Regions from separate parts of the Mesorhizobium sp. BAC0120 genome, predicted to be linked through region 4. Evidence: predicted binding sites of a transcription regulator. Region 4 holds the regulator's gene; each other region holds the start of a gene.
What was found. Region 4 encodes PhoB, which activates phosphate uptake and scavenging genes when phosphate is short. Its sites were predicted from a motif close to TGTCATNNANCTGTCAT; they were not measured.
Positions count from the first base shown of each region.

Region 1 (7,279 bases), on a different contig from region 4:
GATGGTCTCGACCATCTCACGTTGCAAATCTGCCTGAAGGGGAGCCATGGCAGACCGGACGCCGGTTCAGCCGGCCATGCCGGACCCGGCGATTTGATCGTGTCGGATCTCGCGCAGGCGCAGGCGACGGTGACCACCGACTTCGACAGTCTCAATCTCACCGTGCCGCGCAGTGTTCTCGCCCCGCTTCTAAGGCAGCCGGATGAGCAGAATCTCCGAGTGATTTCGGGGAATGTGCCGTTGCTTGCATTGCTGCGCAATCATCTCTTGGGCCTCTACGAGGGTGCCCGGTCCATGAGCCTGCAAGACGCCGAGGCGGTGGTGCGTCCGACCGTCGATCTGGCTGCCGCCGCGATCAATGCAGCGGTAACCGATGAGAATGCCGCCTCGGTCCAGTTGGCGCTGACCGGGGATATCCGCAGGCATGTGAGCGATCACATCTTGGATCCGAATCTGACCGCTGAGACAATTGCTGCGGCCTACGGCATCTCGACGCGCAAACTATATTATCTGTTCGAGCCCTATGGCGGCTTTTCCTCCTATGTCCAGGAGGAAAAGCTGCGCCGATGCCGAACGGAGCTCGTCGATCCCGAGCAGCGGCACAGAAGCATCGCCGAAATCGCAGAGAGCTATGGCTTCAGCCATCGCAAGAGCTTTGTCCGCGCCTTCCGCAGGTCCTTCGGCATGACACCACGGGAGATGCGGATTCTTGCTGCAGAGGGCCGCAGCCTGTTCAAGCAACACAGGGAAGGCGTGGACATGTGGCACTGGATTCGCGAGCTGCGGTAAAGCTTTACAGAATCAATGGCCGACGTAGTATTACATTAGAAATTACTGAAAAGCGGCCGCATAACTTCTTTAGGGAAACCTCAACGAAATTTGCATCAAGGGTCACATTTCTTGCGCTCCGGGCCACATTTGCGCCGGTCAGCGACATAGTTCTTGAAAACCTTCCGCTGTCCAATCGAAAAGCGATCATCAGGGTCAGGCGCGGGGCGTCTCCGTCTCCTGAAGCAATGGTTTCGTATCCGTGCGCGAAGACGCCGGATCGGACCAGGGTCCGTCCTTCATTCGGGGGAATTTTATGGCGGCGGAAGTCTCGAGCGACAAAGCCTCTCCTCATCGCGCCTGGTTGCCTGCGTCACGACGCGGCCGCACTGGGCACAACACGGTTCTTACGACCGCGGCGGTACTTGCCGTGATCACCCAGAGCATGCCTGTTCATGCGCAGACTGCCTGGACCGGCACGAATTCCTCGGACTGGTTTGATCCCGGCAACTGGACCGCCGGCGTGCCGACCAATGCGGACTTTGCCGAGATCGACACGGTCGTGAACAGCCTGCCTGCCATCGAGGGCGGTTCGGCGGAGGCGCTCAGGACCTTCGTCGGCCTGTCCGCGAACGGCGTCCTGACAATTCAGAATGGCGGCAGCCTGACCAACGACCGCGGCTTCATAGGTCAGAACCTCAATGCGAGCGGGGCGGTATCCGTGATCGGGATTGGCGCGTCCTGGGTGAGTACGAGCAATCTCGTCATCGGTAATCTCGGACAGGGCTCGCTGTCGGTCGTCAACGGCGGCGCCGTTTCCAGCAACGACACATTTCTGGGTGCCGGCCCTGATGCTTTCGGCTCCGCCACCGTCGCCGGAACAGGTTCGATCTGGACCGCGACCGGCTCCTTCGTGGTTGGCGATTCAGGAACGGGCACGATCAATATCGACAACGGCGGAAAGCTTAGCTCCTCCGATGCGGAGCTAGGTGACGCTGGCGGCTCGTCAGGCTCCGTGAACGTGACGGGTGATGGTTCGTACTGGGAGAGCGTCGGCATTCTCACCATCGGCAACGGTGGCGATGGCGCGATCAGCATTCTGGACGGCGGCAGGATAAGCAGCGAGCACAGCTTGTTCGCCGAAGCTCCAGGCAGCACGGCCGAGGCGCTGATCAGCGGAGAAGGCTCCGAGTGGATTACATCAGGCAATTTCATCGTCGGTATTCAGGGCGAAGCAGACGTCATCATACACGGCGGCGGTGCGGTTCAGGCCACCAGCAGCGTCATCGGTTTCGATACGGGCTCGTCGGGCCTGATCGTGGTCACCGATAAGGGCTCGACCTTTTCGGTCACAGATGGAATCCATGTTGGCGGCAGCGGTGAAGGCGGCCTCGTTGCGGTTGCTGGCGGGGTCATTCAGAGTGCCCAAGGAATTCTCGCGAATACCCCGGATTCCTTCGCCGGCGCGGCCGTGACCGGAAGCGGTTCGGCCTGGCTGAACAGCGGTTCGCTGCGTGTCGGCAACAGCGGTACCGCCGAACTCCGCGTCGAGGATGGCGGACGGCTAACCAGCGCGGGTGCCGATATTGCCAACTTCAGCACATCCCAGGCGAGCGTCAGCATCACGGGCGCAGGCTCGACATGGGACAATTCGGGCTATCTCAATGTCGGCGGGGCAGGAAATGGAACCCTGGCCATCCTGAAAGGCGGCCGCGCCAGTGACGGTAATGCAACAGTCGCCGCCGAGGCAGGAAGCACCGGCGCGGTCCTCGTCACCGATTCCGGCTCGCAATGGGTCAATGCCGGCGCCCTCTTTGTCGGCTTCGAGGGGAACGGTGCACTCACTATCCAGAACGGGGCTGTAGTCAGCGCCGAAGATGCTTCCCTCGGCGCACACGCAGGCTCGCTCGGGGTCGTCACCGTCACGGGATCGGGTTCAAGCTGGCTCAATTCGGGCGATCTCCATGTGGCCGGCGAAGGGCAAGGCAGGCTGAACATTGCCGGCGGCGCCGTGGTAAAAGCGGCCGGCACGACCTTCATAGGCACTCTCGCCGGTTCGGAGGGGACGTTGAATATCGGCGCTGCCTCCGGGCTCGCGCCGTTGGCTCCGGGATTGCTCGAAACGACGAAGCTCGTTTTCGGTGAAGGGACCGGCGCGCTCGTCTTCAATCATACGGCTGCCGACTATCTCTTCGCACCAGCCATCGAGGGTGGTGGCACGATCGATGTGCTGTCTGGCACGACCTTGCTCAGCGCGGACTCGAGCGGGTTCACGGGCCAGGCCACGGTCGACGACGGCGCGACGCTCATCGTGAACGGCAGGCTCGGCGGCGCGCTCGATGTGCTTGCGGGCGGCAGGCTCCAGGGTTCCGGCACGGTCGGCTCCACCGCCATTGCCGGGGGAGCCACCATTGCGCCCGGCAATTCGATCGGAACGCTCAACGTCGCGGGCGACCTGATTTTCCACGCCGGCAGCATCTATGAGGTCGAGGTGAATCCGGGCGACACCGATGCCGACCTGATCCGGGCCACGGGCATAGTGACGCTCAATGGCGGGGCCGTCGCTCATGTCGGTCTGGAGGGTACCTACCGCCCCTTCAGCACCTACGAGATCATCGCGGCCGACGGAGGTGTTTCCGGGACCTTCGACGGCGTAACCTCGGATTTCGCGTTCCTCGACCCGTCTCTGAGCTACGATCCGAACAGCGTGTTCCTGACGCTCGTCCGCAACGACGTGTCGTTCTGCGAGGTCGGCGTGACGCCAAACCAGTGTGCCACCGGCGAAGGCGTCGAAAGCCTGGGCTCTGGCAAGCTTTACGACGCTGTGGTCGTGCTTGATGAAGACACGGCGCGCGGTGCCTTCGACCTGTTGTCCGGCGAGATCCACGCGTCCGCCAAGACAGCACTGATCGAGGACAGTCGCTTCGTGCGTGATGCCGCGACGAACCGGATCCGCGCTGCCTTCGGAGGGGCATCCAGCGCCGCAGCGCCTGTTTTCGCCTATGGCCCGGGTGGGCCGGAGCCAGCTGCTGCCGGCACGGAACGGTTCGCAGTCTGGGGCCAGGCATTCGGGTCCTGGGGGAATTGGGACGGTGACGGCAATGCCGCGTCGATGGACCGCTCGATCGGAGGCTTCTTCCTCGGCGGCGACATGTTGGCGGCGGAGAATCTCCGCCTGGGGCTCCTCGCCGGGTACAGCCGATCGAATTTCGAGGTGGATTCTCGAGCCTCGTCCGGTTCGTCGGACAGTTTCCATCTCGGCGCCTATGGCGGCAGCCAGTGGGGCGCTTGGGGTCTGCGCTTCGGCGGCGCCTATAGCTGGCATGAGATCGACGTCAGCCGTGTGGTCGCTTTCCCGGGCTTCTCGGACAGTCTCACCGGCAACTATGACGCGGCCACCGGGCAAGCGTTCGGCGAGGCGGGCTATCGGTTCAGCGTGGGTAGCGCGCACGTCGAGCCATTCGCCAGTCTCGCCTACGTGAATCTGCATACCGACGGCTTCACCGAGAGCGGCGCCGCCGCGGCCCTTGCTGCAGAAGGCCAGCGGACTGACACAACTTTCATGACGCTTGGCGCCAGGGCCGAAATGAAGTTCGGCGAAGCCGAAGCCACGAAACTCACCGGGATGATCGGATGGCGCCACGCATTCGGCGATGACGTGCCGACCTCCACGATGGCGTTCTCCGGCGGCGATGTCTTCACGATAGCAGGTGTGCCGATTGCCGAGGACGCTCTTGTTCTGGAAGCCGGACTCGACGTCGCGGTCTCCCAGACAATATCGCTCGGCATCTCATACTCAGGCCAAATCGCCAGCCAAGCTAGCGACCATGGCCTGCGGGCCGATTTCAGCGCAAAATTCTGAGCTCTTCCGGCAGCTGATCTGCAGCACCGAGGTGCCGCCGCAGCACTCGATCCGAGGTTTTGATCCATTGGTGCGCCGTTCCTTACCGAGACAATCAAGATTGCCTGTCTTCACCACTTCTGCGGGACATAGAGCTCCTGCGGAAGGACCTTGCGCTCGTAATCCGGGTTGAACACGCGGTCGGGCAGGGTAATCTCTTGGTGCGGCACATCCTCATAGGGGATGACCGAGAGGAGGTGCGCCATGCAATTCAGCCGCGCGCGCTTCTTGTCATTGCCTTCCACGATATACCAGTGTGCCTCTGGGATGTTGGTGCGGGCGAACATCTCCTCCTTGGCCTTGGTGTAGTCCTCCCAGCGCACACGCGACTGCAGGTCCATGGGCGAAAGCTTCCATTGCTTGAGCGGGTCGTGGATGCGCATCAGGAAGCGCAGCTGCTGCTCTTCGTCGGTGATTGAGAACCAGTATTTGACCAGACGTATGCCGGAGCGCACCAGCATGCGCTCGAACTCCGGGACGTCGCGGAAAAATTCCTCGACCTGGGCGGGCGTGGCGAAACCCATGACGCGCTCGACGCCGGCGCGGTTGTACCAGGAGCGATCGAACAGCACGATCTCGCCGGCGGCCGGCAGATGCGGCACGTAGCGCTGGAAATACCACTGCGAGCGCTCGCGCTCGGTAGGCGCGGGCAGGGCGACCGTGCGCACCACCCGCGGGTTGAGCCGCTGGGTGATGCGCTTGATTACTCCGCCCTTGCCGGCCGAATCGCGCCCCTCGAAGATCACCACCACCTTGGACCTAGTGTGAACCACCCAGTCCTGCAGCTTGATCAGCTCCGACTGCAGCCTGAGAAGCTCGCGGAAATAGGTCACCCGGTCGATGGTGGCACGATGCCTCTCTTTATAGATCTTGGCGATCGCCTCCGAGAGCGCCGGTTCGGACAGCTCCAGCTCGTAGTCCTCGTCGAGCGTGTCCGCGAGCTCGGCCTCCAGCCAGTCCATGCCGCTCCTGCTCTGCTGGTCGTTCATCGTTCATCCTCCTTGTCGGCATGGCAGGGCGGCTCGGCACCCCCGCAGCAATCCATCCGCGAGTTCCATGAAGCTTTTATGGCAACATGGCGGCCGCGCGGACGCGAAGCAGCGGCCGCTGCGGCAGATGTCGGGCTGCGCGCCTGACGGCCTTCTGCTAACGTAGGGCTTATTCGGCTGGAGGCATGGATGAGAGGCATTATCGCGGCAATGGGCATGCTTGCTGCAAGCCCCGCCTTTGCCACGACCGTAACGCTCGATCTGCCGGGCAGCGGGGCGCCCGAGACGCATCTGGTCGCCTATGAGTGCGGCGGCGAGGTGATCGCTGCCACCTACATCAATGCAGGCAGGAATGGACTTGCGGTGCTGAAGATCGGCGACGCTACGGTCGTCTTCTCAAACGTGCTGTCGGGCTCGGGTGCCAGATATGCCGGTCAGCAATACATCTGGTGGACGAAAGGCGAGCAGGCTGACCTCTACGACCTGACCAAGGGCGAGAGCGCGCCGCCTCTCCACTGCAAAGCAGGGCCTGCAGGATGAGGCTTTTCCAGCGAGCAGCGGCGTTCGACCGCTGAACGCGACCGTTCCGTCGTAGAATAATTTTGCGCAAGCTGGTCGGAAATCGGCCTCCCTCGTTCGTCCACTGCGGCAACTCCAACCTTTGTGTTCTCGCAAGCAGTGCGAATTGGATTATGATGCCGATCCGAACAACAATCGCTGAGGGAGTGAAAACGATGGGTCTTCGCATCAACGACACCGCGCCGGACTTCACCGCCGAGACGACGCAGGGAACGATCAACTTCCACGAATGGATTGGTGATGGGTGGGCGGTGCTGTTCAGCCACCCCAAGAACTTCACGCCGGTCTGCACGACCGAGCTTGGCGCCATGGCCGGGCTGGAAGACGAGTTCAAGAAGCGTGGCGTGAAGATCATCGGCATCTCCGTCGATCCGGTCGCCAGCCACGACAAGTGGAAGGAAGACATTCAGAAAGCGACCGGCTTCAGGGTGGATTATCCGCTGATCGGCGACCGCGATCTCAAGGTCGCCAAGCTCTACGACATGCTGCCCGCCGGAGCCGGCGAAACTTCCGAAGGCCGTACCCCGGCCGACAACGCCACGGTGCGCTCGGTCTACGTGATCGGCCCGGACAAGAAGATCAAGCTGATCCTCACCTACCCGATGACGACCGGCCGCAACTTCGACGAGATCCTTAGAGCGATCGACTCGATACAGTTGACTGCGAAGCATCAGGTGGCAACGCCTGCCAACTGGAAGCAGGGCGAGGACGTGATCATCACTGCAGCGGTTTCCAACGAGGATGCGATCAAGCGCTTCGGCGCATTCGAGACGATCCTGCCATATCTGAGGAAGACGAAGCAGCCGGGCGCGGCGCAGTAGGCAATTCGGATTGGGCGGATTCTGTGGCTGGAGCCTTCTGCTTTCAGGCGGGCGCTGCCCCTCACCCTCACCCTCTCCCCGTGAAAAACGGGGAGAGGGGGTTCTGCGACGTTGTCGTCCCCTATCCCCGTCCTTACGGGGTGAGGGTGAGAGGCAGCGCCAGCCTAAAGCGATTTGCAGAACCCCTTAATCAAGGCCTGTGATCGAAAATGATCACCGGC
Region 1 is NZ_JAWRCU010000017.1:36,825-44,103, forward strand. Features, by position in the region: gene SAZ10_RS27390 (AraC family transcriptional regulator) at 1-789, shown strand, start outside; gene SAZ10_RS27395 (autotransporter domain-containing protein) at 1,085-4,630, shown strand; gene ppk2 (polyphosphate kinase 2) at 4,741-5,658, opposite strand; gene SAZ10_RS27405 (MliC family protein) at 5,848-6,198, shown strand; gene SAZ10_RS27410 (peroxiredoxin) at 6,393-7,058, shown strand; gene SAZ10_RS27415 (GNAT family N-acetyltransferase) at 7,249-7,279, opposite strand, start outside.
Region 1: a site for PhoB is predicted at 5,726-5,742, ahead of ppk2 (polyphosphate kinase 2). Genes of this name have one in related genera too.

Region 2 (7,279 bases), on a different contig from region 4:
CGCAGAATGAATATGCAGGCCGATATCGCCACCTACAATTTCGCCTATCTCGACGAACAGACGAAGCGCATGATCCGCCGCGCGATCCTGAAGGGGATCGCCATCCCCGGCTATCAGGTACCGTTCGCGAGCCGCGAGATGCCGATGCCCTATGGCTGGGGCACCGGCGGCGTGCAGGTGACTGCCTCGATCATCGGGCCCGACGATGTGCTGAAGGTGATCGATCAGGGCGCCGACGACACGACCAATGCCGTCTCGATCCGCGCCTTCTTCAGGAAGGTCGCCAATGTCGCGGTCACGACCGAGACCGCCAAGGCCACCATCATCCAGACGCGCCACCGCATTCCGGAGACCGGGCTCAAGGCCGGGCAGACCATCGTCTTCCAGGTGCCGATCCCTGAGCCGCTGCGCTTCCTCGAACCGCGCGAAACCGAGACGCGCAAGATGCATGCGCTGGAAGAATATGGGCTTATGCACGTGAAGCTTTACGAGGATATCGCCAGGCACGGCCGCATCGCCACGACCTATGCCTATCCGGTGAAGGTCAAAGGCCGCTATGTGATGGACCCCTCGCCGACGCCGAAATTCGACAATCCGAAGATGCATATGTCGGCAGCGCTCCAGCTCTTCGGCGCCGGCCGCGAGAAGCGCATCTACGCCGTGCCGCCCTACACTGACGTGGTGAGCCTAGACTTCGAGGACCATCCTTTCGAGGTGCAAAAATTCGATCGGCCCTGCGCGCTTTGCGGTGCGGAGAACGTCTATCTCGACGAGGTGGTGCTCGACGATCGCGGCGGGCGCATGTTCGTCTGCTCGGATACGGATCATTGCGAAACGCGGCGTGCGGAGGGGTATAGGGGTGAGATGGCGGGGGAAGAGTTGTGATGAGGCTTTTCTTGAGTGGTCGCGCCCTGTCGCGCCCCCCTCTGTCCTGCCGGACATCTCCCCCACAAGGGGGGAGATCGGCTGTCATCCAGGATTTCGCCAATCTGCGACGTTGGCGATTAGCCAAAACAAAGCGGCCGTCCAATCTCCCCCCTTGTGGGGGAGATGTCCGGCAGGACAGAGGGGGGCGCCGTAGGGCGCAGACCTCGCTCGTGAGAGGAGCGATCCAATGACCGACGAACCCCTCCTCCGCGTCTCCTCCCTCACCAAGCACTACGGCGCACGGATCGGCTGCGAGGAGGTCTCATTCGATCTCTGGCCCGGCGAGGTGCTGGCTGTCGTCGGCGAGTCCGGCTCGGGCAAGACGACGCTGCTCAACTGCCTGTCGACCAGGCTGCCGCCCAGCTCCGGCAGCGTCAGCTACCGCATGCGCGACGGGGCGTTTCGCGAACTCTATGAGATGAGCGAAGCCGAGCGCCGCTTCCTGATGCGCACCGACTGGGGCTTCGTCCACCAGAATCCGGCAGACGGGCTGCGCATGACCGTCTCGGCCGGCGCCAATGTCGGCGAGCGGCTGATGACCATCGGCGACCGCCACTACGGCAAGATCCGCGGCACCGCGCTCGACTGGCTCAGCCGCGTGGAAATCCCTGACGACCGCATCGACGACCAGCCGCGCGCCTTTTCCGGCGGCATGCGCCAACGCCTGCAGATCGCCCGCAACCTCGTCACCGGCCCGCGGCTGGTTTTCATGGACGAACCGACAGGCGGGCTCGACGTATCCGTGCAGGCGCGCCTGCTCGACCTCTTGCGCGGCCTGGTCGCCGATCTCGGCCTTGCGGCGATCGTGGTCACCCACGACCTAGCCGTCGCGCGGCTGCTCTCGCAGCGCATGATGGTCATGAAGGACGGCCGCGTCATCGAGACCGGCCTCACCGACCGCGTGCTCGACGACCCGCACGAGCCCTATACGCAGCTCCTCGTCTCCTCAATCCTGCAGGTGTGATGATGGTCTATTGCATGCCAGGTCTGCGTCCCTTCGCGCCCCCCTCTGTCCTGCCGGACATCTCCCCCACAGGGGGGGAGATTTGCTTTCATTTTGGTTTTCGCCAATCCTCGACGTTGCAGGGCGAGCACCGGCAAAGCGGTCGTCCGATCTCCCCCCTTGTGGGGGAGATGTCCGGCAGGACAGAGGGGGGCAACGTAGAGCTCCACCCCTGGACAGGATCTGGTGACTCCATCCGGAGGGCAAGCTGATGGCCAACCCTCTCATCGTTTCAGACGTATCCAAGAACTTCACCATGCATCTGCGCGACGGCGTCAGGCTGCCGGTCGTGGCGGGCGTGTCCTTCGCGCTCGAGGCCGGCCAATGCGCGGTGCTCGGCGGACCGTCCGGCGTCGGCAAGAGCTCGATCCTGAAAATGCTCTACGGCAACTATTCGGTCGATGCCGGGCGGATCCTCGTCGAGCACCGGGGCGAGACGGTCGACCTCGCCCAGGCGAGCCCGCGCACCATCCTTGCCGTGCGCCGTGATACGATCGGTTATGTCAGCCAGTTCCTGCGCACGGTGCCGCGCGTCTCGGCGCTCGACGTCGTCGCCGAGCCGCTTGCGGCGCGCGGCGTCAACAGGGAGGAGGCCCGTAGCCACGCGCGCGAGCTTCTCGCCCGGCTCAACCTTCCCGAGAGGCTCTGGTCGCTGCCGCCGGCGACCTTCTCCGGCGGCGAGCAGCAGCGCGTCAACATCGCGCGCGGCTTCATCACCGACCATCCGGTCCTGCTCCTCGACGAGCCCACCGCTTCGCTGGATGCCGAGAACCGCGCCGTGGTGATCGGCATGATCGCCGAGAAGAAGAAGGCAGGCGTCGCGCTGCTCGGCATATTCCACGATGCCGATGTCCGCGACGAGGTCGCCGACCGTATAATAGACGTCACCCAGTTCGCTGCTGCACGGCTCGCCGCATGACCCCGAGAACGAAGCTCTCCGAACCCCCTCTGGTCCACCCGACGGCTGAAGTGAGCGCATCCACGCTCGGCCGCTACACCGAGATAGCCGAGCGCTGCCGCGTCTCCGAGGCCGAGCTCGGCGACTATTCCTACATGATGCATGATTGCGCGGTGTGGTGCGCGAAAATCGGCAAGTTCGCCAACATCGCCGCCGCGGTCCGCATCAACGCGACCAATCACCCGACGTGGCGGCCGACGCTGCACCATTTCACCTACCGCGCTGCCGACTATTGGGAGGACGCCGAGCACGAAACGGAGTTCTTCGAATGGAGGCGCGGCAATGCCGTCAAGATCGGCCATGACACCTGGCTCGGGCATGGCTCGACCATCCTGCCCGGCGTTTCCGTCGGCGATGGCGCCGCCGTTGGCGCAGGCGCCGTCGTCACGAAAGACGTCGCTCCCTATACGATCGTCGGCGGCGTACCGGCAAAGCCGATCCGCGAGCGCTTCGATCGCAGGACCGCCGAACGCTACCAGGCGCTCGCCTGGTGGGACTGGGACCACATACGCCTGCGCGCCGCGCTCGATGACTTCCGCAATCTCGGCGCCGAGGCGTTCCTGGAGAAGCACGGCGGGTAAGAGCGAGTAGAGGGCGCGGCGCCGGTGCCCCCCTCCCCCTTGTGGGGAGGGATTCAGGGTGGGGGTGCCTCGCGATTGCCTTGCAAGGTTAGCTGAAGCAGACGGCACCTCCGGCTTGGCTTGGCGCGCGTCGCACCCCCACCCTGAATCCCTCCCCACAAGGGGGAGGGGGGCACCAGCGTCGCGCCTTCCATATGCAATCGCCCTGCCCTTTGAGGCGGAGAGGTGCCGAGCGAAGCGAGGCGGAGTGGGGGTCTGCGCCGCCATGTGCCATTGCCCCTGTGCATCGTCATGGAACTGACATCGTACTGACACCGCACCTTCATGCGCCTGAGTTAGGGCATGCCCAGAAGACGGCGAGAACGCCGCGCTCGAACAGGGAAGCCGGCATGTCAGCAGCGCTTGAGATTCGTGCGGTCACGCGACGATTTGGCAAGAACACCGCCGTCAACGGCATCAATCTCGTTATTCCCCAAGGCCAGATGGTGGGCATCATCGGCCGCTCCGGCGCCGGCAAATCGACCTTGCTGCGCATGGTCAACCGCCTCGTGAACCCGAGCGAGGGGTCGATCCTGTTCGGCGGCGTCGAGGTTTCGAGGCTTGCCGGCTCGGCACTGAGGCGCTGGCAGCGCGACTGCGCCATGATCTTTCAGCAGTTCAACCTCGTGCCGCGGCTCGACGTGCTGACCAACGTACTGCTCGGCCGGCTCAACCATCGCTCCACCACGGCTAACCTGCTCGGCGTATTCTCCAGGGAAGAATCCATCGAAGCGATTGCGGCCCTCGAGCGGCTCGATATTGCCGCGACGGCGCTGCAGCCGGCCGGCACGCTGTCCGGCGGCCAGCAGCAGCGCGTTGCCATTGCCCGTGCCCTGATGCAACAGCCGAAGGTGCTGCTCGCCGATGAGCCGATCGCCTCGCTCGACCCGCTGAATGCCAAGGTGGTGATAGATGCGCTCCGCGACATCAACAGGCGCGAGGGCATCACCGTGATCACAAACCTGCATACGCTGGACACGGCTCGGGCCTATTCCGACCGCATCGTCGGCATGGCTGCGGGCAAAGTCGTCTTCGACGGCACCCCGGACGAGCTCGATGGCGACGCGGTGCGCATGGTCTATGGCGCGGACTCGAGCGACGAGATCTCCGAATCCATCACCTCGACCAGCATCGCAAGGTCGAGAATTCCAGCATCCGCCGCACCGCTCGAACCCGTCTTTTCTTGAGGGAAAGAGCGGCCTGGATCGCCCGCCCGCGTCACAGGCATTTTTTCCGAATTCGACTGCAGCCGGCCCAGGCGCCGGAACCCAACAGGAGAGAGATCAGATGTTCAAGAAGACGCTTCTAGGCGCCGTGTCCGTCATCGCCATGGCGGTCGGCGCTGCTCAGGCAGAAGATATCAAGGAATTCCGCGTCGGCATCCTCGGCGGGGAAAACGAGGCCGACCGGCTGCGCAACTATCAATGCCTTGCCGACCATCTGAAGGAGACCTTCGGCTTCGAGAAGGTTTCGCTGTTTCCGGCTGCAGACTATGACGGCGTGATTCAGGGCCTGCTCGGCGGCACGCTCGATTTCGCCGAACTCGGCGCCTCGGGCTACGCCAACGTCTTCATCAAGGATGAGAAAGCCGTCACGCCGATCCTCACCACCAAGCAGACCGATGGCTCGACCGGCTATTATTCGATCGGCCTGGCGCTGAAGTCGTCCGGCATCAAGACGATCGAGGACGCCAAGGGCAAGCGGCTCGGCTATGCCGACCCCGATTCGACCTCGGGCTATCTGATCCCGCTCACCCAGATCCCGAAGACCACCGGCGTGCCGAACGACCAGTTCTTCGCCGCGACCCAGTTCAATGGCGGCCATGAGAACAACATCCTGGCCGTGCGCGATGGCAAGGTCGACGTGGCCGTGGACGACTCCTCCGGCATCGGCGATTTCAAGGATGGCTTCACCTCCGGCACCTTCCACAAGGTGGTCGCCAAGGGCTCGGTCGACCCGAACGATTTCGTCGAAGTCTGGCGCTCGGGCCTGATCCCGAACGGCCCGCTGGTCGTGCGCACCGCGCTTGGCGATGAATGGAAGACCAAGCTCACCGACTTCTTCACCAAGCTGCCCGAGACCGATCAGGCCTGCTTCACGGCGATCGAGGGCGGCGATTTCACCAGCTACGTGCCGGTGACGCCGGAATTCTATAACGTCATCATCGAAACGCGCCGAGCTGCTATCGGCGGCTGATGTGAGTTGAGAAAGAGGGCGGTGCCTAGTGTCGTGATTTCGAAGTTCGCCTCACGTTGATATTGGGCTCGGAGCGAACTTCGAAATCAAAACGACACTAGGACTCGGAAAGTTACCAGTGTCCCTTTGGTTCTGAAATTCGCTCTGAGCCCGATATCCAACTCCAGCGAATTTCAAAACCGGGACACCGGCACCGCCCTTTTTTCATGACCCGATGACCCTTTCCACAACCGCCCGGTCGGACGAAGCTCACCAGTTTGCCGAGGCATGGCGCCGGCAGACGGACCTGCGTCGCCTCTATACGTTCATCGGCGTAACCCTGCTGTTCGCCGCCCTATGCGGATCGCTATGGTTCGCAGACGAGAGCAATGCCGGCCATTTCTTCGATCGGCTGCCGCACCTGCTCGATTTCCTGAGCTGGCTCGTTCCCAAGGACTGGAACGACGTCTGGCGCGCCCTGTTCGACATCGCCAGCCCGAACGACAAAGGCGGGCAGGAATTCAATTTCGCACAAGGCCGCGTTTACGTCTGGGGCAGTTTCTATATCCCCGAATATTTCGAGCTGATGATCACCACCATCAACGTGGCGCTGGTCTCGACCTTCATCGGCTTCGTATTCGCCGTGCCGTTCTCCTTCATCGCCGCGCGCAACCTCACACCTCATCCGGTGCTGAGGATTGTCGTCAAACGCTTCATGGAACTGCTGCGCGCCTTCCCGGAGATCGTGATCGCCGGCCTGTTTTCGGCGATCCTTTCGATCGGCCCGGTTGCGGCGATCATCGCGGTCGGCCTGCACTCGATCGGCGCGCTCGGCAAGCTCTTTTATGAAGTCAACGAGAATGTCGACATGCGCGCCGACGAGGGCCTGAGGGCAGTCGGGGCCAACTGGTTCGAGCGCGTGCGCTTCGCCGGCCTGCCGCAAGTGCTGCCCAATTTCATGTCCTATACGCTGCTTCGCGTCGAGATCAACGTGCGCGCCTCCACCGTCATCGGTGCGGTCGGCGGCGGCGGCATCGGCGAGGAGCTGAAGCTCTCCATCTCGCGTGGCTTCGGCGCCAAGACGGTAGCGCTGGTGCTGCTGCTTTTCGTCACGATCCTGATCGTCGACCAGTTCTCGGCCTGGCTCCGCCGCCGGCTGGTGGGCGAGCAGGCTTTCCTGTTCAGGGCGCAGTGAGGTGTCTGCGATGACCGCAGCGGAGATGTCATCGATCGAGGGCCGCTATCCCCAGATATTCCAGCGGCCGTTGATCAAGCGCCAGGGACATTGGTTCCTGCTCGGCGGGATCGTTCTCTACCTCGCCTACGCCGTCTGGTTCTTCAACCTGCCGCAGATACTGAGCGATGCCCATTGGGAGCGCATGGGACTCTATCTGACCCAGTGGGTCAGCTATGACGTTCAGCCCGATTTCCGGCTGGACGCACCCGCGATCACGCCCAAATACCAGCGATTTTCGCCGCTCGGCGACAATCCGAGTCCTGATTGGGTAAAGATCAATCCCGACAGCAGCTTTACCGTGGAGATCGACGGTCCCGGCAAATCCGTCACCTTCAGCAAGACCGAGGCCACGGTGGTGG
Region 2 is NZ_JAWRCU010000017.1:96,567-103,845, reverse strand. Features, by position in the region: gene SAZ10_RS27740 (carbon-phosphorus lyase complex subunit PhnI) at 1-10, shown strand, start outside; gene SAZ10_RS27735 (alpha-D-ribose 1-methylphosphonate 5-phosphate C-P-lyase PhnJ) at 7-885, shown strand; gene phnK (phosphonate C-P lyase system protein PhnK) at 1,115-1,891, shown strand; gene phnL (phosphonate C-P lyase system protein PhnL) at 2,142-2,849, shown strand; gene SAZ10_RS27720 (DapH/DapD/GlmU-related protein) at 2,846-3,469, shown strand; gene phnC (phosphonate ABC transporter ATP-binding protein) at 3,859-4,695, shown strand; gene phnD (phosphonate ABC transporter substrate-binding protein) at 4,796-5,704, shown strand; gene phnE (phosphonate ABC transporter, permease protein PhnE) at 5,919-6,878, shown strand; gene phnE (phosphonate ABC transporter, permease protein PhnE) at 6,880-7,279, shown strand, end outside.
Region 2: a site for PhoB is predicted at 3,757-3,773, ahead of phnC (phosphonate ABC transporter ATP-binding protein). Genes of this name have one in related genera too.

Region 3 (7,279 bases), on a different contig from region 4:
TAATTCGCTGCCTTTTTCCACAAAGCGCCACCGCGAAAATCGCTTTTCGGTGAATCGCTTAACGGGCAACAATGAATCTTCGTGACAGTTGGTTAATGCCCGCTTAAGCCCCGTTGCAGAAAAAAGGGGCTGGTCACGCGACTCGTCATCAATACACTGAATTTGTTGAATGATTCGGGACGGCCGTTCTGGATCTGGCGCTGGATGTTGGGGTTCGGCGGGGGAGTAATAGCGCCAAGCCCAAAAGCCCGGCAGCCATAGTACCAAGTTTGTCACGCGTGCGATTCCGCGGGGCGCCGGACCGCGCTCCCAAAACGACAGGAAGCATTTCATGGAACTCGCTGAAATCGATCTCGTCCGCGAATCCCACCCGGTAGACGTGATCGAACAAGTCGCGCACACGAACGACTGGTCCTTCGAACGCAACGGGGATGACGAAATCTCGATCTCCGCGGCCGGCAACTGGACCGATTATCATATCTCCTTTTCGTGGATGGAGGATTTCGAGGCGCTGCATCTCGCCTGTGCCTTCGACATCAAGGTACCCGAGAACCGCACTCTGGAAGTGTTGCGGCTGCTGTCGCTCATCAACGAACAGATGCTGTTCGGCCATTTCGATCTGTGGGAGCAGGAGGGCGCGATCATGTTCCGCCAATCGCTCCTGCTTGCCGGCGGCGTTGAGCCGACCAGCCAGCAGGTCGAGGTGCTTCTCTCGAGCGCGCTCGAAGCCTGCGAATGCTATTTTCAGGCCTTCCAATTCGTCATCTGGTCGGGCGTCTCGGCGAAGGACGCGCTGGCGAGCGTGCTCTTCGAAACTTTCGGTACCGCTTGAGATCTCGCTCATGCAGGCTAGCAAGGGGCCACATCCCGAGATCGGCTATGCCGATTTCGAACGCGTCGACATCCGTGTCGGCACGATTGTCGAGGCGGAGCCCTTTCCCGAAGCACGCAAGCCCGCCATCAAGCTGAAGATCGATTTCGGCCCCGAAATCGGCGTCAAAAAATCGTCGGCTCAGGTCACCAAACACTATACGCCCGAGACGCTTATCGGCCGGCAGGTCATGGCTGTCGTGAACTTCCCGCCGCGCCAGATCGGCAAGTTTATGTCGGAAGTCCTGACGCTTGGCTTTCCCGACGCCGACGGAGACGTGGTGCTCGCCGCGGTCGAGCGAAAAGTCCCCAACGGCGGGAAACTGTTCTGATCCCACACTTCCGCCGGGCGGCCGGCCGTCAGGTGGGTCAGGAAGGCGGCGAACTCTCGGCCTCAGGGAAGAATTTCCAGATTCCGCTGTGCTTGCCGAACATAACGTCGTACTGCAGCAGACGAAAATCATTGATCGCGGGATCGATCGGCTTTTTCCTGGCCCAATCCGGAAAATCTTTCCCGTCGGCCGAAATCAGCATGTTGCGGTCGACGACATGGAACTGGCTGTGCATGCGGCCGAGGAAACCCGTGTAGTAGGGATGCATGATCCCGGCTGTCGTCAGAACGTGCAACGGAATGAAGGCCGGGCTCACCTCGCCGATGTCCTTGACCGCTCCGGCCCAATTCGACCAGATGACGAGCGGCGTGTCGTGCTCCCTGGCCATTTCGGCGGCCGGCGCATGACGGTTCGCCACCTTGTCCTTCATGAAACCCGTTTCGACGTAAACGGGGCCGAGCGGCGGCAGGTGGTCGCCGAAGAAGGCGACGATGGTCTTTCTCTTGCGCTTCGAGGCCCAGTCAAGCAGCCGCTTTAGACTGGCATCCGCATCCGAGGCCCCTTCCGCATAGGTGGTGATGGAGCCGCTCGACCAGGCACTCAGCTGCCCCTTGGCGACATGCATGGCATCCGGATAGCGGTTCGGCTCATAGGGGCCGTGGCCCTGCAGGGTTACGGCGAAGAAGAAGAGCGGCTCCCTGATCTGCTCAGCCTGGCGGATAATCTCGTCGGTGAAGGCCATATCTGACGCCAGCTGGCCGCGCTTCCTGAGCGGCGGCAGCTTCTCTTCCGAAAGGAAGCCATCGAAGCCCATGAACTGGTAGACGGGACTGCGGTTCCAGAACCATCCGCTGAAGGGATGTAGCGCGCGGGTCGCGTAGCCTTCACTTCGCAAGAACCTGGCGAGCGACGGCAGCGGCCGCCTGATATATTGCTGATACGGGATGCTGCCATACGGCAGGAAGGCGTTCGAGAAGCCGGTCAACGCCTCGAATTCGATGTTGGCCGTCATGCCGCCGAACTCCGGCGAGAACATCGAGCCGGAACGGAATTCGCGCACGGTCGGAAGCGGGTCGGGAGTGATCGTCACACCTGGCAGCTGCGTCGGGTCCCAGAAGGATTCGCTCATGACGATGATTATGTCGGGCTTGTCGTCCGGCACAGTTGCCGCGGGAAAGCCGGGGATCTTATCGATGGTCTCGGCGGAATAGCCCGCCGGCTTCGTGACTTCGGCCATCGGGAGATTGAGCGCGAAGGCCAGCGTGAAGCCGTTGACGGCATAGTTCTCCTTCTGATCCCACATGATCGGAACGATCCGCAGGCGGTCGCGGGCCCATGAGAAGGTCGCGTAATCCATCATCGAGACGAAGGCAGTCAGAGCCGGCACTGCCAGCACAAGCCGCATGAAACGGCCTTTACGCGAGAGCCTCGGTGCTCTGCGCCGCCAGGCGACGACGGCCGCCACGAACAGGATGACGCCGCATATGGCTGCCGCGGCAAGCGCGACAGCCGACTTGGGCCGCTCGGCGACGAGCAGCGGCAGAAGGTCGAAGATCTGCCGGGCGTAAAGGAAGTCGGTGGGGTAGAACGGATCGGAGAGATAGATTCCCTTCTGGCTGTTGATCCATGCCGGGATCAGGGCCAGCGGAGCAAGCAAGAGCAATCCGGCATGAGCCCGCCCGAGGAACGCGTCGATGGCCAACGCCGCCAACACGAACACGCCGACCGTCGCCAACGCAGGCCGGTGGATGTCGCTGAAGAAGGCAAGCGCGGCCGACAACGAGTCGCGCGCGATCAGCTCAACCCCGAACGCCAACCCGGCCGCGAGCACCAGAGTGATCATCAGCGAGATCGAAGCGCGGACCGGGGGCTTTGAGAACCAGTTCCTGAACCGGCCACGTGTGGAATCATCAATCCAGTGGTCGTCGTCTGCGGGGGCCGCGACGCTCAGCACCAACTCTGGCAACACTAAACTCCAACCCTGAAACGACTAAATGTCATTGTGCTGTCACTAAACTGTCATTGATACACTCGGTTGCGGTCCAAACAACGCGAGTGGGCCGCTTGGCGGTCACGCGCCGGACAAAATTTGTTGCAAAGTGAATCAGGAAAGGCGGGCAGCGTCGGTTTTATCGCCAGGCCGAGCTCGACCCTGCCGGGTGGCGGCCCCGCCTCATGCCGGAACCCGGATGATAGCCCTCAGGCCGCCCAGCGGGCTGGTGTCGAGTGTGATGTCGCCGCCATGGCTTCTGGCGATGTCGCGCGCGATCGAAAGGCCCAGTCCAGTGCCGCCGGAATCCTGGTTGCGCGCCGAATCCAGCCTGTAGAAGGGGCGGAAGACATCTTCGCGGTGCTCCGCCGGGATGCCCGGTCCGTCGTCATCGACCGTCACGGTGAGCTTGTCGCGGGAGTGCACGGCTTTGATGTCGACCTTTGGGGCGTAGCGGAAAGCGTTTCCGACGATGTTGCCCAGGAGCCGAGAGAAGGCATCCGGCCTGACTTGCACCTCGGGATCGCCGATGATCGATGTCTTGATCTTGCGGCCGCGTAGTTCGGCTTCCTCCTCGAGCTTCTCGAAGAAGGATTCCAGGTCGAAGCTGCCCGTGTCCTCCGCCGCTTCGCCCCGGGCGAAGGCCAAGTAAGCTTCAAGCATCGACTGCATATCGTCGACGTCCTGGTTCAACGTCTCGGCATGCTCCTTTCCTAGCAGCGCGAGTTGCAGTCTGAAGCGCGTCAGGATTGTTCTCAGATCATGGCTAACGCCTGAGAGCATCGCCGTGCGCTGTTCGATTTGCCGTTCGATGCGCTCTCGCATCTGGATGAAGGCAAGGCCGGCGCGCCGCACCTCTTCGGCGCCGCGCGGCCTGAAGTTCTCGGGCGGCGGGCGGCCCTTGCCGAAGCTCTCGGCAGCCGCGGCCAGCTGCAGGATCGGGCGGATCTGATTGCGCAGGAACGGAATCGCGATCATCAACAGCACCAGTGAGGTGCCGACCATCCACACTATGAATTGGTGGGAGTTCGACGGGTAGGCGCTGCTGCGGCGAGCGAAGACCCGCAGCACCTTGTCGTCCAGCTTGATGCGGATTTCGATCATGTTGGAATTGCCGACGGTGTCAAGCCAGAAGGGCCGGCCGATCCTGGTGGTGATCTGGTCGCTCAGCGCATCGTCGAGCACCGAGAAGAACGGCTTCTGGCCTGGCGGCGGCAGCGGGTCCGGCGGCAATATGTCGATCTTCAACCCCATCCGGTCCTGAGCGATCCGGATCGCGCTGCCGTAATCGTCGCCTTTGGGATAGGTCTCGACCATATCGACGATTGCAGCGATGTCACGGACCACCGACTCGGAGAGGCGCTGGGTCACGGTCTGCCACTGCCTCTCCATCCAGACGAGGGCGATGACCGATTGCAGCAAAACGATCGGTGCGATCACGATGATCAGCGAGCGCGCATAGAGCCGCTTCGGCATGTAACGGGCGACGAGCCGCCAGAACCAGGTCCAGTTCCTCTTGGCCTGCTGGTAGATCGGGTTGGTCCAGATCCGTTTGGCCAGTGCCGACACCATTACCCCGGCGCGCGAAACGCGCACGGCGTCAACGGCCTTCGCTGGCGAGAAAGCCTGTGAAAGCCGCGTGTAGAAGGTCGGCCTTGCGTCCTGGCTCGTATCGGAAGCGGCCATCTATCCTTTCCATCGCGCCACCCGGATCGCTCCGCAACTGGCGCATCATGCCGACCAGGCAACTGGACATGCATCCACCGGTTTCCGAAGGATGCTTGCCTGGTTCCTTTCTGCCCCGAGCAGATCCTTATCGCAAAGCCGTGGACCAGTTTTGCGGAACCTGCTTAGCCGTTTCCGACAACATAGTTTCTCGGGCGCCGCCAGAAAAGCTTTTGGGGCAGGGCTGCCCGCGGGAGCGGCTTCATGCCAGACCGACGCCTGACGCGAACGCCTACACCCTTATGCGTCTGCCTGCTATTCGACGCTCAGGCGGTAACCTATGCCGCGCACCGTCTGAAGCCAGACAGGGTTTGCCGGGTCACGCTCGATCTTGCGGCGAAGCCGGTTGATCTGCACATCGATCGTACGCTCGCCGACCTCGGAAGAGTTGCCGACCAGTTCATGGCGCGGGATGGTCTCGCCGGCGCGCTCGGCGAAGATCGCCAGAATCTCCTGCTCGCGGTCGGTGAGCTTCAACGGCTCGCCGCCCTTCTTGAGCTCTCGCCTTGCGATCTGGAAGGTATAGGGGCCGAAGACGATCTGCTCGACCTTGGGAACGGACTGGGGTCCGCCGCGGCGCAATATGTTGTTGATCCTCAGGATCAGCTCGCGCGGATCGAACGGCTTGGGCAGATAGTCGTCGGCGCCGGCTTCCAGCCCGCTGATGCGGCTCTCCACCTCCGACAGCGCCGTCAGCATCAGGATCGGCACCTGCTTCTCGGCCCGCAATGACTTGGTGAGGTCGACTCCATTCTCGCCCGGCATCATCACGTCGATCACAAGGAGATCGAAGTCGAGCCCCTCCAGCCTGCGCCGTGCCTCCGCTGCCGTGCCCGCCACCGTGACGCGGAAGCCGTTCTCGGTGAGATATTGCTTCAGCAGGTTGCGGATTCGGGTGTCGTCGTCGATGACGAGCAGATGCGGAGCGTCGTCGCCGGGCGACGCCGAACGGTTGGGAAGCTCACTCGTTTCCATGCCTCTCCCCATGCTCATTCGCGGGTAGACTATCTATCTGCGGCCTCAATTCCGGGTTGACCATCGCCTTCAGGAAATGCTCGATCCTATCACGCTCGGCCAGCCCTGTTTCCTCTAATGCACGACGGATACGGCGCGACTGTGGCCGCGCAAGTGCCAGCGCCAGCGCCCGCCCCTTTGCCGTCGGGTAGAGTTCGCGCTGGCGACGATCGCGCGGTCCCTGAACCTGGACTATGTGGCCTGTGTCGATCAGCTGCTTCAAGACCCGGGCCAGGCTTTGCTTGGTGATCTTGAGCACCTCCAGCAGCTCGGCCACGGTCAGCCCCGGCATACGGTTGACGAAATGCAGCACCCTGTGATGGGCGCGTCCGAACCCGTAGTCAGCCAGGATCTGATCAGGGTCTGAGGTGAAATCCCGATAGGCGAAGAACAGAAGCTCGATAATCGAGAAGTCGATCTCTTCGTCGCCCGTCAGCGCCGTGCGGATGGGCTTCACCGCGACTCCATTTCGTTCTGCCACCATCAGTTTCCGCTTCGCCCGAAAATGTCAGTCCTAATTTATGTCAGCCTTGTTGACTTAATTTATTGCGGCTGGTAATTTTCGACAAGCTTTTCGACCGATTGCGAACGAAAAGGCAAGGGAAAACCGATTTTTCGGAATTTCCTCCGAATTTGCGTTTGCCCGTTTGCAGCCCTACTTTGGTCTGCAAATGCGCCGTTTTTCGGCGGTTAGCTGCAACAACCAACGACATGCGGGCGGGCCGCCCGCGGGAGGTCACCATGGCATCTGTTCCCTTCGATCAGCTCGATGGCTTCATTTGGATGAACGGCCAGTTCGTCAAATGGGCGGACGCCAAGATTCACGTACTGACCCACGGGCTTCATTATGCGAGCGCAGTGTTCGAGGGCGAACGCGCCTATGGCGGCGAGATATTCAAGCTTACCGAACATACCGAGCGCCTGCACGAATCAGCCCGTATCCTTGGCTTCAAGATACCCTATAGCGTAGCCGAGATCGACGATGCCTGCCGCACCCTGTTGAAGAAGCAGGGCTTCACCGACGCCTATGTGCGGCCGATTGCCTGGCGCGGCAGCGAGCAGATGGGCGTCTCTGCGCAGAACAGCCGAATCAACTGCGCGATCGCCATCTGGCAGTGGCCGAGCTATTTCGATCCGGCGCAGAAGCTGAAAGGCATCCGACTGGACATCGCGGAGTACCGCCGACCCGATCCGAAGACGGCGCCATCGCGAGCGAAGGCGGCCGGACTCTACATGATCTGCACCATCTCCAAGCATGCTGCGGAAGCGAAGGGCTATGCCGATGCGCTGATGTTCGATTGGCGGGGGCAGGTCGCAGAGGCGACCGGTGCCAACGTCTTCTTCGTCA
Region 3 is NZ_JAWRCU010000004.1:167,482-174,760, forward strand. Features, by position in the region: gene SAZ10_RS11190 (accessory factor UbiK family protein) at 1-3, shown strand, start outside; gene SAZ10_RS11195 (YbjN domain-containing protein) at 332-832, shown strand; gene SAZ10_RS11200 (tRNA-binding protein) at 843-1,202, shown strand; gene SAZ10_RS11205 (LTA synthase family protein) at 1,240-3,045, opposite strand; gene SAZ10_RS11210 (sensor histidine kinase) at 3,376-4,764, opposite strand; gene SAZ10_RS11215 (response regulator transcription factor) at 5,173-5,892, opposite strand; gene SAZ10_RS11220 (MarR family winged helix-turn-helix transcriptional regulator) at 5,879-6,412, opposite strand; gene SAZ10_RS11225 (branched-chain amino acid aminotransferase) at 6,673-7,279, shown strand, end outside.
Region 3: a site for PhoB is predicted at 3,209-3,225, ahead of SAZ10_RS11205 (LTA synthase family protein). Genes of this name have one in related genera too.

Region 4 (7,279 bases):
TCGCGGTGCGCTTCATCAACGACATTCTCCTCTCGGCCCCCTCGATCGTTATCGGGCTGTTCATCTACGAGTTGCTTGTGAGGCCGATGGGTCACTTCTCGGCTATCGCCGGCGCTTGCGCACTTGCTTTGCTGGTCATTCCGGTGGTCGTGCGCACCACCGAAGACATGCTTCTGCTGGTGCCTAATGCACTGCGCGAGGCGGGCACGGCAATCGGGGCGCCGCGCTGGATCGTGATCCGCTCCGTCGCCTACCGGGCTGCTCTCTCGGGCATCATCACCGGAATACTTCTTGCGATTGCCCGAATCTCCGGCGAGACGGCGCCGCTACTCTTCACGGCCCTGAACAATCAGTTCTGGAGCGCCAATCTCAACGCTCCAATGGCCAGCCTGCCCGTTACAATCTTCCAGTTCGCGCTGAGCCCCTATGAAGAATGGCAGCAGCTGGCGTGGACCGGCGCACTGATCATCACGATTGCGGTGCTTACGTTGAGCATCACCGCCCGCAGTCTCACAGGACGCAGAGAGGAAAGATGAGCCAGATGTTGTCTCCCGATCAACTTACTCTTTCCCCCGAACAATCCGTCGCCGCCCCGAAGCTCGAGGTGCAAAACCTGGACTTCTTCTATGGCGGGACGAGAGCGCTGAAGAGCATTTCGCTGGCCCTGCCGGCGAAGAGCGTGACCGCGTTCATCGGACCGTCCGGCTGCGGGAAATCGACGCTTCTGCGTGTCTTCAATCGCATCTACGAGCTTTATCCCAATCAGCGTGCCGAAGGGAAAGTGGTCGTCGACGGCAAGAATATCCTCGACCGCTCCCAGGATCTCAATCTGCTGCGGGCAATGATCGGCATGGTTTTCCAGAAGCCGACGCCCTTCCCGATGTCGATCTACGAGAACATCTCATTCGGCGTCAGGCTCTATGAAAAGCTGTCCAAGTCCGAAATGGATGCGCGTGTCGAGCAGGCGCTTCAGCGCGCCGCGCTGTGGAACGAAGTGAAGGACAAGCTGCATGCAAGCGGCCTCAGCCTCTCGGGCGGCCAGCAGCAGCGGCTCTGCATCGCGAGGACGGTCGCGGTAAAGCCCGAAATCATCCTGTTCGACGAGCCCTGCTCGGCGCTGGACCCCATCTCGACCGCGAAGATCGAAGAGCTGATCGACGAGCTGCGCAGCGAATACACGATCGTCATCGTCACTCACAACATGCAGCAGGCAGCGCGTGTGTCGAGCAAGACCGCGTTCATGTATCTCGGCGAGCTGGTGGAGTTCGACCAGACCGAGAAAATATTCACTTCGCCTCGGGAAAAGCGGACGCAGGATTACATCACCGGCCGTTTCGGCTGAGCGATTCGACACCCCGCGGCACGATACGAGGACAGGTCATGGTTGAACATACGGTTGCCTCCTTCGACGAGGATCTCGCACAGATTGACCGGCTGATCCGCGATATGGGCGATCTTTCCGGGTCGATGGTGTCGTCCTCGACAACCGCGCTGCTCCAGTCCGACAGCGCACTGGCACAGCGCGTCATCTCCGACGATGCGATCATGGACGCCAAGCAGCGCGAGCTCGACGAGCGTGCGATCACGCTGATCGCCAGGCGCCAACCGATGGCGCAGGACCTGCGCTCGGTCGTCGGCGCGATCCGCATGGCGGCCGATCTCGAGCGGATCGGCGATCTTGCCAAGAACATCGCCAAGCGCGTCGGCGCGGTCGGCGAGACGGCGACGCCGAAGGCGCTCGCGCAGACGATCGAGAATATGTCCTCGCTGGTGCTGAGCCAGGTCTACGGCGTCGTCAGTGCCTATGTGGGTCGCGATGCGGAGGGACTGAGCACGCTCAGGGCGGACGACGAGAAGGTCGATATCAAATATACAGCCGTCTTCCGCGAGCTCCTCACCTATATGATGGAAGATCCGCGCAATATCAGCGCCTGCACCCATCTGCTCTTTTGCGCGAAGAACCTGGAGCGTATCGGCGATCACGTGACCAATATCGCCGAGAACGCTTATTACGTCATCACCGGCACGCAGCTTCCGCCCTACCGGCCGAAGTCTGACGAGATGTCCGTGGCTGCGCTTACCGAATAACGTATCACTTCGAGGCACACCGGATGATCGCACCCAAGATCATGGTCGTGGAGGACGAGGAGCCGCTCTGCGTCCTCCTCAAATACAACCTCGAGGCTGAAGGCTATCAGGTCGAGATCATCAGCCGCGGCGACGAGGCTGAAATCCGGCTGCAGGAGAATGTGCCCGATCTTCTCGTGCTAGACTGGATGCTGCCGGCCGTATCGGGGATCGAGCTTTGCCGGCGCCTGCGCATGCGTCCCGAGACCGAGCGGCTGCCGATCATCATGCTCACCGCGCGTGGCGAGGAGAGCGACCGGGTGCGCGGCCTCTCTACGGGTGCCGACGACTATCTGGTCAAGCCGTTCTCGACGCCGGAGTTCATCGCCCGCGTGCGGGCGCTCTTGCGGCGCGCCAAGCCGGAAGTGCTTTCCAGCGTGCTCAAGGTCGGCGACATCGTGCTCGACCGCGAGGCGCACCGCGTCTATCGCAAGAAGAGCGAGATCAAGCTCGGGCCGACCGAGTTCCGGCTGCTCGAATTCATGATGCAGCATCCGGGCCGGGTCTTCTCGCGCAGCCAGCTCCTCGACAATGTCTGGGGCGAGACAATCTATATCGACGAGCGCACGGTGGACGTGCATGTCGGCAGGCTGCGTAAGGCGGTGAATAACGGCCGCATGCCCGACGTCATCCGCACGATTCGCGGCGCCGGCTACGCGATACGCGAGAACTGACGGGGAGTGCTCCCCTGATCCTTGCCCCTGTCTTTAGCGCGTTCTGCTATTCGCTTGAGGCAGGCGCTGCCCCTCACCCTCACCCTCTCCCCGTGAAAAACGGGGAGAGGGTAAGGGTGAGGGGCAGCGCCAACTCAAAAACAGAACGCTCTGCTCTAGAACCTCACCTCCAAGCTCGCACGGAACCCGTTCTGCTGGGCCTTTGACGCGAGCTGGCCCTGGTAAGCCAGGCCGAGCGTTGCTTTGGAGGAGAGGTTGAGGTCGAGACCTGCCTGGAGGATGGCGGCGTCCTCGGCGATCGGAGTCCCGGCGATGGTGAAGGGGGCGGAGCCGCTGAAGGCAAGGCTGGCCTCGGGCGTCACATCGCCAAAGGCATGGCGCCAGCCGAGCATGCCGCGCGCAGTGGCCGTCACGGAGCCGAGGCTGAAGTCGGCGGAGGCGCGCAAACCGACTGTCGTGAATGTGTCATCGGTGTTCGAGGACCGGCTGGCGAGAGCCGCGGCACCGCCCGTTTCCGTAAAGCCATCGGTATGCAGACTGACATAGGCCAGGTTGGCAAAGGGCTCCAGCCCGATGCTGCCGGCCTTGATGTCATAGGCGAGCTCGCCGAATGCCTGTGCGGTGCCGGCGTCGTAGTCGGACGATAGCCTGTCGGCAAAGCCGGCGAAGGCGACCGAGCGGACGGTCGAGATGTCGTGCCAGCTATAGGCAACCCCTGCCCTGAAACCCAAGGCGCCGCCCATCACGCCTTCCCATTGCCCGCCACCATAGAGGCCGAAATGCCAATTGGTGCTGTCGCCGGAAGAGGCGCGTTCGTCGACCCCGAAGGTGGTGTGGCTGAAGCCTGTTACCACGCCCAGCCGGATGGTATCGGAGAGTGGGGCATCGATGCCGGTCAGAAAGCCACCGGTCGCCGACGATATCTCGGCCGCATTGCCGTCACCGTCCCGATCGCCCCAGGCACCGAAGGCGGTACCCCAGGCCGCCAGCCGGCCGGCGTCGGCAGGCGCCAGCGCTGCCGCGATGGCCGGGGTGGCGCCGCCCTCTGCGCCATAGGCCAGGACAGGCACGTTGGTGGCCGCCACGGTGCCGAAGGCCGAGCGGATACGGTCGTTGACGGCATCGCGCAGCAGTGCACTGTCCTCGATCAGCGTGCCCTTGACCGAGGCATGTACTTCTCCCGTCAGCTGATCGAAGGAATCGCGGATCATGGCATCGTCTTCGGCGAAGGTGACGATTGCCCCATAAAGCGGATTGGCGGGATCGAACGTATCGAGGCTGCCGGCCGCGGCCTTCTGGTTGCGAGTCAGCGCCTTGTCGGCAAAAGCGACATCGTTGCGGTTCAGCTTCAGGAAGACATTCCTGGCGTCGTAGAGCAGCGTCGGGTCCAGGAAGGCAAACTCGGAGACCACACTGTCGAACCTGCCCGACAGGCCGCCATCGGCTGTGAGAATCGCATAGGTCGAAGAGGGCCTGTAGCTGCCGACCGCACCGATATGTGCGACCGAGCCGCCATGGACGGTGGCTGTGCCGGTGACGTGTACCAGATCGGCTGCAGCGCCGGCGGGATCGACTTCCACCTCGAGACGTGAGCCGGCGGCCAAGGCTAGATCGCCTTTGATGGTGAGCGTGCCGATGGAATTGCCCGGTGCGATCGTGGCGCCGTTCTCGACCGTGACCACGGAGGCGGCGTTCGACCCCACGGTGCCATGGCCGCCAAGCATGGTACCCGACAACACATTCATCGAACCGCCGAGCACTGCAGTCTTATGCGCTTCATCCGAGCCGACGATCAGCGCACCGGCAGATATGGTCGTGGTGCCAATGAAACCGGAGCCATTGCCGTCATAGGCAAGAATGCCGGCGCCAGCCTTCGTCAGCGTGCCCGATCCGGAAATGTCATTGCCAAAAGCAGCATTTGCGGCCTGGTCCAGCACCAGTGCGGCATTATCGAGGATCGCTCCCGAGCCGAAGCTTGCTACGGAGCCCACAAGCGTGCCGCCGCTTACCGTCGTGCCGCCGCTATAAGTGTTGGCCCCTGTCAGCGTCAGCATGCCCGAACCGGACTTCACCAGCGAGCCTCCCTTGCCGCCTGCGAATCCGCCATCGGAGATCACTCCACTGACTTCGCTCGAACTGTTGTCGCCGCCGACTTCCAGCCTCTTGCTGCCCAGGAACAGGCCGCCGGCACCCTCGATCGATCCGACGCTTGTTCCCGCTACTGCCAAGCCTGAGATGTCGAATGTTCCTCCGGCATTGATCGCAAAATGGGCCGCACCGCCCGAGGCATTCCCGAATATCCTCGCTCTGCCGCCATTGCCGATGATGATCGTCGCGTTTCCGGCACTGCTGTCGCCGCTAAAATCGACCAGCGCGTTCTGCGCGGTGATCGTGGCATGGCCGGCCGTGCTGTGATCGTAAAATCCGGTCCCGTTTCCCGCACTCGGATCGACACCATTGTTATCGATCGTGGCGTGCCCGGCATCGCTGTCATCGACAAACAGGACGGCGGACGCCGGGCCATTGATGATGTGGATATCGGAGGCGCTGCTTGCGCCTGCGAAAACCACGGTACCCGCATCGTTGTTGGAGATGGTCGTGATTGCCGACGTGTCGGCGTTCGAAATCCGGAAAGTGCCGTCGTTGCGGACCGTCACCGATCCCACGATCGCTGCCTTGTGGGCGCCGTCCCCGAGTTGCAGGGTACCGTGCCCGACCGTCGTGCCGCCTGAGTAGTTGTTGTTGCCGGAAAGCGTCAGCGTACCGGCACCGATCTTCAGCAGGCCGCCGGAACCCGTCAGGGCCTGCGCCACGGTGAAGGTGTTGGATGCATCTGCGATATCGAAGCCGCCGCCCGGATTGCCCCAGATGACTGTGCGGTCAGTCTGGTGGAAGCCGTTGCCGGTGACCTGCAGCGTGCCGCCTTCAAACTGCAGCGCGTTCGCAAGCTGGCCGAGATTGCCGTCCGATGATACCGAAAGCTCCCCGCCGCTGAGCACGGTATTGCCGGAATAGAGGTTCTGCGCACTGAGCACCAGGGTTCCGGCGTCGGTCTTGTTGAACCCGTTGACGCCGTCGATCACGCTCTCGATCGTTGCGGTCGCGCCGCCACTGACGCGGATGACCGGCGCCGTGCCGCCCGTCCCGACGAGGCTGACAGTATCGCCCGTCAGCCGATAGCCGTCGGTCATGAACTGCATGCCGGTCGCGGAAACGGCGCCGTCGCCATCGTCGACGTAAACCGCACCTGCCTCTCCGCCGAAAATCGCAAAGCCCGGCTGCGGCGCCATCGGGCCGACGAATTGGCCGGTGGTATCGGCCCAGGTGTTGGAAAAGACGCTCCAGGTGCCGGTGCCGCCGCCCATATGGCCGGCGCTTGCCTGCCCGTTGGCATTCCATAGGTTGAGCGTCAGCGACTGCGTATTGATCAGGTTGATCTGTTTGTCGGCCGTGAGGATCTGCAGGGACATGCCTGCAGGCGGTGCGAAGCCGCCATTGTTGATGCTGAGCGAGCCGCCCCACTTGAACAGATTGTATATGCCCGGGCCCATGCTGCCCATGTCCGTGACGTTGAGCGTCGAATGGCCGATGGTCAGCCCGCCGGTGACCACGATCCGGTCGCTCTGGCCGGGCGTGCTGAAATTCGGGCCCGGAGCGCCGAATTCGAAATCCAGGCTGCTGCCGTCGCCGATCGTCAGGTCGCCATTGACCGTCAGGGTGCCGAGCGATGCGCCCGGCGCCAATGTGCCGCCCGAAACCGTCGTCGTCCCCACCGACCCGTGCCCGCCGAGCGTCGCACCGCTCTCGACCGTCACGCCGCCGGTGAGCGTGGCGCCGGGATGGGTATCGTCCCCGACGATCAACGTGCCGGCCGACACCGTCGTGGTGCCGCTGTAGCTATTGGCGCCGTTCAGCACCAGCGTGCCCGTCCCCGTCTTGGCGATGTGCCCGGAGCCCGAAACCAGCCCGTCCACGGTGAGCTGGGTCAAGGGGTCGACCTGGAAGGTGCTGTCACCGTTTACGATTCTAATCTCACGCTGAGCATTCAAACTGACATTGGCCGTCGTTTCCAGCGTGCCGTCCACGAGCCTCACGAGCCCAGCCGCGGCCCCCAGGTTTCCATCGCTGGAGATCGCAAGCGTGCCGCCGACAATCCTGGTTCCGCCGGAATAGTTGTTCGCGGCGTTGCCGAGCACCACCTTGCCCTCGTCACCGGTGAGGTTGTTTATCGCCAATTCCCCGGTGCCAGTGACCAGCCCATTCACCGTGAATGTCTGGCCCGTCGCGGCAGCTATGCCGCCCGGGCCGGTCAATTGAATTGTCCGATTGCTGGCGCCCGTTCCGGTCATTTCCAGCACGGGAATGGTGCCGCTCGGAGCAAAGGTCAGCGCGCCGGCAGAATCCCCGAGGGAAGCGTCGGAGGAAATGCTGAGCACCCCGGTAGCGATCGTCCAAGGCGTAAGAGCGCTTGTCTGGTT
Region 4 is NZ_JAWRCU010000003.1:580,634-587,912, forward strand. Features, by position in the region: gene pstA (phosphate ABC transporter permease PstA) at 1-536, shown strand, start outside; gene pstB (phosphate ABC transporter ATP-binding protein PstB) at 533-1,342, shown strand; gene phoU (phosphate signaling complex protein PhoU) at 1,381-2,088, shown strand; gene phoB (phosphate regulon transcriptional regulator PhoB) at 2,112-2,801, shown strand; gene SAZ10_RS09690 (autotransporter domain-containing protein) at 2,957-7,279, opposite strand, start outside.